2 regions of the Pseudorhizobium marinum genome follow, and region 2 is predicted to be linked to the other one. Evidence: predicted binding sites of a transcription regulator. Region 2 holds the regulator's gene; the other holds the start of a gene.
The links. The regulator HrcA, encoded in region 2, represses chaperone genes, less so after heat shock. The targets are predictions, from matches to a motif close to GTTAGCACTCNCNNNNNGNGAGTGCTAAC.
Positions count from the first base shown of each region.

Region 1 (3,409 bases), on a different contig from region 2:
TCCTTTTCGAGGATCTTGCCGACGATGATCGAAGCTTCGTCACCGGCATTTTCTGCGATCTGGCGAACCAGCGACTGCAGGGCGCGGCGAACGATGTTGATGCCGGCTTCCTGGTCGTCGTTTGCACCCTTGGACGTGATCTTGACCGAGGAGCGCAGGAGAGCGGTACCACCGCCGGGCACGATGCCTTCCTGAACAGCAGCGCGGGTCGCGTTCAGGGCGTCGTCGATGCGGTCCTTGCGTTCCTTGACTTCGATTTCCGTCGAGCCACCAACGCGGATCACGGCAACGCCGCCAGCGAGCTTGGCAAGACGTTCCTGCAGCTTCTCGCGGTCGTAATCGGAAGAGGTTTCTTCGATCTGAGCCTTGATCTGGGCAACACGGCCTTCGATGTCGGACTTCTGGCCCGAACCGTCGACGATCGTGGTGTTTTCCTTGGTGATCGAGACCTTCTTCGAACGGCCGAGCATGTCGAGCGTGACATTCTCGAGCTTGATGCCGAGGTCTTCGGAGATGACAGTGCCGCCCGTCAGGATGGCGATGTCTTCCAGCATGGCCTTGCGGCGATCGCCGAAGCCAGGAGCCTTGACGGCAGCAATCTTCAGGCCGCCGCGCAGCTTGTTGACGACGAGCGTTGCAAGAGCTTCGCCTTCGACGTCTTCAGCGATGATGAGGAGCGGCTTGCCCGACTGAACGACGGCTTCGAGAACCGGCAGCATGGCCTGGAGGTTCGAAAGCTTCTTCTCGTGCAGGAGGATGTAGGGATCCTCGAGGTCAGCAACCATCTTTTCAGGGTTGGTGACGAAGTAGGGCGACAGGTAGCCGCGGTCGAACTGCATGCCTTCGACGACTTCGAGTTCGGTCTCGGCAGTCTTGGCTTCTTCGACGGTGATGACGCCTTCGTTGCCAACCTTCTGCATGGCTTCGGCGATGTCGCGGCCAACCTGGCTGTCGCCATTTGCCGAGATCGTGCCGACCTGTGCAACTTCTTCAGAGGTGGAGATCTTCTTGGCCTTGGCCTGGAGATCCTTCACGACTTCCGAAACGGCCAGATCGATGCCGCGCTTCAGGTCCATCGGGTTCATGCCGGCAGCAACGGCCTTGTTGCCTTCGCGAACGATGGCCTGGGCAAGAACGGTTGCGGTCGTGGTGCCGTCGCCGGCGATGTCGTTGGTCTTCGAAGCAACTTCGCGGACCATCTGGGCACCCATGTTTTCGAACTTGTCTTCGAGTTCGATTTCCTTGGCGACCGATACACCGTCCTTCGTGATGCGCGGTGCGCCGAAGGACTTGTCGATGATGACGTTACGACCCTTGGGGCCGAGCGTGACCTTCACTGCATCAGCGAGGATGTCGACGCCGCGCAGCATCTTTTCGCGCGCAGTGCGGCCGAACTTGATTTCTTTAGCTGCCATTTTAGGAGCTCCTGAATAGGGGTGTCAGCGGATGGATATGGACAAGACGGCTGTTCAGCCGATGATGCCCATGATGTCGGCTTCCTTCATGATGAGAAGGTCTTCGCCGTCGAGCTTGACTTCCGTGCCGGACCACTTGCCGAACAGAACGCGGTCGCCTGCCTTGACGTCGAGAGCAACGATGTTGCCCTTGTCGTCACGGACGCCGGTGCCGACAGCGACGATTTCGCCTTCCTGCGGCTTTTCCTTGGCGGTGTCCGGAATGATGATGCCACCCTTGGTCTTGGCTTCAGACTCAACGCGACGAACGACGACGCGGTCGTGAAGCGGACGAAAATTGGTGCTTGCCATTGTCTAATCCCTCGATCAAATGACATGGACGGATCTAAGGACCCGTGTAGGGTGTTAGCACTCTCGATAAGTGAGTGCCAACGGCGCTGAGATATGCTCGACCCGAGGCGGAGTCAAGAACGGTCTTCCGGAATCCCATCGATCGGCGAGATGGCCGTGGGGGCGGCGGCACCCTGCCGGCAGGGAATTTCCTTGCCATCGCGGATAAGCTTTGCCATGTCAGCGCCTGTCCCAGATATGAGTTCGGAAGCACGCATGGCCAAGCGCATCAGCAATCTCAGCGAAATCACCGGCAACTACGATGTCGTCCTCTCCGATGTCTGGGGCGTGCTCCACAACGGCATCGATGCCTTTTCCGGTGCCTGCACGGCGCTTGCGGATGCACGCAAGGCCGGCGTGACGGTGGTGCTGATCACCAATTCCCCACGGCCTTCACCGGGCGTCATCGACCAGCTTCGCATCCTCGGCGTGCCCGACGAGGCCTATGACCGCATCGTCACCTCCGGCGATGTCACGCGGCACCTGATTGCCGAAGGCCCCAAGAAGATATTCCTGCTCGGCCCCGAGCGCGACATGCCGCTCTTCGACGGTCTCGACGTCCAGGTTGTCGGAAAGGACGAGGCGGATGCCATCGTCTGCACCGGCTTCTTCGATGACGAGAAGGAAGTCCCTGAAGATTACCACGACATGCTGTCGGCCTTTCAGGCGCGCGATGTGCCCTTCATCTGCGCCAATCCCGACCTCGTCGTCGAGCGCGGCCACCGCATCATCCCCTGCGCCGGCGCCGTTGCCGCCTATTACGAGCAGCTGGGCGGCGCCACCCGCATCGCCGGCAAGCCGCACCGCCCGATCTACGAGGCGGCACTGGAAGCGGCCAAGGAAACCCGCGGCGACTTTGCGCGAGACCGCGTCATCGCCATCGGCGACGGCATGCCGACAGACGTGCGCGGCGCCATCTCGCAGGGCCTCGATCTCCTCTACATCAGCGCCGGCATTCACGTGCACGAGTACACGGTGAATGGCCAGATCGACGAAGCGATCATGAACGCCTGGCTGAAGAACGAAGGTGCTGCCCCCGGATGGTGGATGCCGCGGCTCGCCTAGGATCCCGCCATGACCGTGTTTCACCGCAACGAGAACAGGGAACCGCTGCCCGAGACGCTGAAGGGCGGCGTCGTCGCCATCGGTAACTTCGACGGCGTCCATCGCGGCCATCGCAGCGTCCTAGAACGCGCGCTGTCGCTTGCCGAGAGCCGCAACGTTCCGGCGCTGGTGCTGACCTTCGAGCCGCATCCGCGCACCGTCTTCCAGCCGGAACGGCCGGTCTCCCGTCTGACGCCGGCGCCACTGAAGGCCCGTCTCCTGGAGGCGATCGGCTTTCGCTGCGTCATCGAATACCCCTTCGATCGCGAGTTCTCCAACCGTTCGGCGGAAGAGTTCGTGCAGTCGGTGCTGGTCGACTGGCTGCATGCGGATGCCGTCGTCACCGGCTTCGACTTCCACTTCGGCAAGGGCCGCGAGGGCGGGCCCGCCTATCTGATGGCGGCAGGCGAGCGCCACGGCTTCACGGTCAGCCTCGTCGACGCCTTCCGTGACGAGAACGCCGACGTCATCTCCTCGAGCCGCATCCGGACGCTACTGGC
Region 1 is NZ_JMQK01000002.1:230,473-233,881, reverse strand. It holds gene groL (chaperonin GroEL) at 1-1,415, opposite strand, end outside; gene groES (co-chaperone GroES) at 1,470-1,766, opposite strand; gene EO99_RS0103265 (TIGR01459 family HAD-type hydrolase) at 2,022-2,870, shown strand; gene EO99_RS0103260 (bifunctional riboflavin kinase/FAD synthetase) at 2,880-3,409, shown strand, end outside.
Region 1: the regulator HrcA is predicted to act here: its motif matches at 1,820-1,848, upstream of groES (co-chaperone GroES).

Region 2 (3,409 bases):
GACCGTCTCCGCCGGATTGAAGATCAGCAGAATGCCGGCGCCGCACCGGAAGAAGACATGTCGGTCGCTGGCACGCAATACGCGCTCGAGGCCGAGCACTCCGCCGTAGAAGGCCTCGGCGGCATCGAGGTCTTCCGCATAGAGGGCGGTTTCCAGGATACCTTCGATCAGCACCGTCACCCGCGCCTCCTGGCTACTGCGCGATCGCCTGCTTCTGCATCGCAACCAGCTCTTCCGTCCCCGCCTTGGCAAGCTTCAGCAGCGACAGGAATTCCTCCTCGCTGAACGGTGCGCCTTCCGCGGTGCCCTGAATTTCGACGATGCCGCCGGTGCCGGTCAGCACGAAGTTGGCGTCGGTCTCGGCGGCGGAATCCTCCAGGTAATCGAGGTCGATCACCGGCTGGTTGGCGAAGATACCGCAGGAGATGGCGGCGACGTGGTCTTTGAGAACCTTGTCGAGCTTCACCATGGAGCGGGCTTCCATCCACTTGAGGCAGTCGTGAAGCGCAATCCAGCCGCCGGTGATGGCAGCCGTCCGGGTGCCGCCGTCCGCCTGGATGACGTCGCAGTCGATCGTGATCTGCTTTTCCCCGAGTGCCGTCAGATCGACGACGGCGCGCAGCGAACGACCGATCAGCCGCTGAATTTCCTGTGTGCGACCGCCCTGCTTTCCTGCGGTGGCTTCACGCCGCATCCGGTCGCCCGTGGCGCGCGGCAGCATGCCGTATTCGGCCGTCACCCAGCCCTTGCCGCTGTTGCGCAGCCAGGCCGGCGGCTTCTCTTCAAGGCTTGCCGTGCAGAGCACATGCGTATCGCCGAACCGGACAAGGCAGGAGCCTTCCGCATGCTTGGAGAAGTTGCGCTCGAAGGAAACCTTGCGCATCTGGTCGGTTTTTCTGCCTGAAGGCCGCATATCGTGCTCCCGAGAGTGTGTAGGCGCCTTCTAAGGGGCCGTCAGGTCATTTGCAAAGGAAAAGGGGCCTTCACAGTGTCCCGCGGCGCCTTGCCAAGGATTTTCCGTTGGCGGAGTGGCGGGGGAAAGACTATATTTTACGTTCAGATGACAATCAGAGGGTTCAAAGCGAACCATGGACTTTATGGCACGAGGGGACAACGCCACCCGGCTGGACGACCGTTCGCGCGAAATATTCCGCCGGATCGTGGAAACCTATCTGGAGACTGGAGAACCACTCGGGTCAAGGAACCTGGCGCGCATCCTGCCGATGTCGCTGTCTCCCGCTTCGGTCCGCAACGTGATGAGCGACCTGGAGGAGCTTGGCCTCATCTATGCGCCGCACATCAGTGCCGGGCGTCTGCCGACCCAGTCGGGCCTGCGCTTCTTCGTCGACGCCTTCATGCAGGTGGGCGATCTTACCGAGGAGGAACGCACGACGATCGAGCGTCAGATCCGCCCGGAAGACCGCGACAGGCCGATGGAAAGCCTGATGAACGAGGCGAGCCGCATGCTGTCGGGCGTCTCCCGCGGCGCCGGCATCGTGATCACCGCCAAGAGCGACCCGGTGCTGAAGCACGTGGAGTTCATCCGGCTGGAGCCGACCAAGGCTCTGGCGGTACTGGTGGGCGAGCACAATCAGGTGGAGAACCGCATCATCGATCTGCCGGCTGGCGTCACCTCCTCGCAGCTGACCGAGGCCGCCAATTTCCTGAACGCGCATCTGAGCGGTCAGACGCTGGTCGAGCTCCGGGGGCAGTTGCAGAAGCTGAAGGCGGAGGTTCAGGACGAACTGACGATCCTGTCCCAGGATCTGGTGGAGCGTGGCTTGGCCGTCTGGTCCGGTAGCCGCGAAGAAGGCAAGCCCAATCAGCTGATCGTCCGCGGCCGTGCCAATCTCCTCGAGGGGATGACTGATGTCGATGATCTCGACCGGCTGCGCATGCTGTTTGACGATCTGGAGAAGAAGGACAGCCTGATCGAGATCCTCGACCTCGCCGAAACCGGGCCTGGCGTGCGCATCTTCATCGGCTCCGAAAACAAGCTGTTCTCGCTGTCCGGCTCGTCGCTGATCGTCGCGCCCTATCGCGATCAGGAGGAGCGGATCGTCGGAGCGGTCGGGGTGATCGGGCCCACCCGGCTCAATTATTCCCGCGTGGTGCCGATGGTGGATTACACGGCCCAGCTTCTTGCTCGGCTCACCCGCCAGCCGCTATAGCCACACAATCCCCTGCCAAGCCTTGATTTTTGAGGTTCAAACCTCGATATCGGGCACGACTTTGTGAACCACAATACCGGAGAAGGTCATGACCGACGAGACAAAGAAGAACGGACCTGACGCGGGCCATAACGAATACGCCCCCGACAACACCGCCGAAGCGGTGGCGTCCGCTCTGCAGGACGCAGCAGCCGACGAGGCGGACGAGGCGACGGCCGTCGAGCCGGATCCGATGGAAGTGTTGAGGGCCGAGAACGCCGACCTGCGCGACCGTTTCCTGCGCATGGTGGCCGAAATGGAAAACCTCCGCCGCCGGACGGATCGCGACGTCAAGGACGCCAAGTCCTATTCGGTTGCCGGTTTCGCACGCGACATGCTGGCGGTCTCCGACAACCTGCGTCGCGCACTGGATGCCGTGCCGGAAGATGTTCGTCAGAATGCCGACCAGGCATTGGCGATGCTTCTGGAAGGGGTGGAACTGACCGAACGCTCCATGCTGTCTGCCCTCGAGCGCCATGGCGTCCGCAAGATCGACGCAGAAGGCCAGAAGTTCGATCCGAACTTCCACCAGGCGATGTTCGAGATCCCCAACCCGGAAGTGCCCAACAACACCGTCCTGCAGGTGGTCCAGGCAGGCTTCACCATTGGTGATCGCGTGCTGCGGCCGGCCATGGTCGGCGTCTCCAAGGGCGGCCCCAAGGCTGACCCTTCGGCAGCCGCCGCCGGGAGCGAAAACGGCCAGGGCTGACACCTTCAGGTCCATGCACAACGAAAACCGCCTGCCACGTCCATGGCAGGCGGTTTTGTTTTGGGCAATCGAAGGGGAAGGATCAGGCCGCGTTGGACGCCTGTTCCTCATTGAGGAAGGCGTAGATCGCCGAGGCAGAATCCGTCTGCCGCAGCTTGTTGACCAGTTCCTGGTCGCGAAGGACGCGGGCAATCCGCGAAAGGGCCTTCAGATGGTCGGCTCCGGCCCCTTCGGGGGCCAACAGAAGAAACACGAGATCCACCGGCTCGTCGTCGAGCGCCTCGAAATCCACGGCACTGTCGAGGCGCGCAAAGACGCCCTTGATCGAAGAGATGCTGCCGAGCTTGCCATGCGGAATGGCGACGCCATGGCCCACCCCGGTCGAGCCAAGGCGTTCGCGCTGCAGGATGACGTCGAAGATCTCCCGCTCCGGCACGCCCGTCAGCTTCGCCGCCTTGGCGGCCAGCTCCTGCAGCAACTGTTTCTTGGA
Region 2 is NZ_JMQK01000016.1:67,266-70,674, reverse strand. It holds gene EO99_RS0118070 (VOC family protein) at 1-171, opposite strand, end outside; gene rph (ribonuclease PH) at 194-913, opposite strand; gene hrcA (heat-inducible transcriptional repressor HrcA) at 1,089-2,171, shown strand; gene grpE (nucleotide exchange factor GrpE) at 2,260-2,919, shown strand; gene ptsN (PTS IIA-like nitrogen regulatory protein PtsN) at 3,002-3,409, opposite strand, start outside.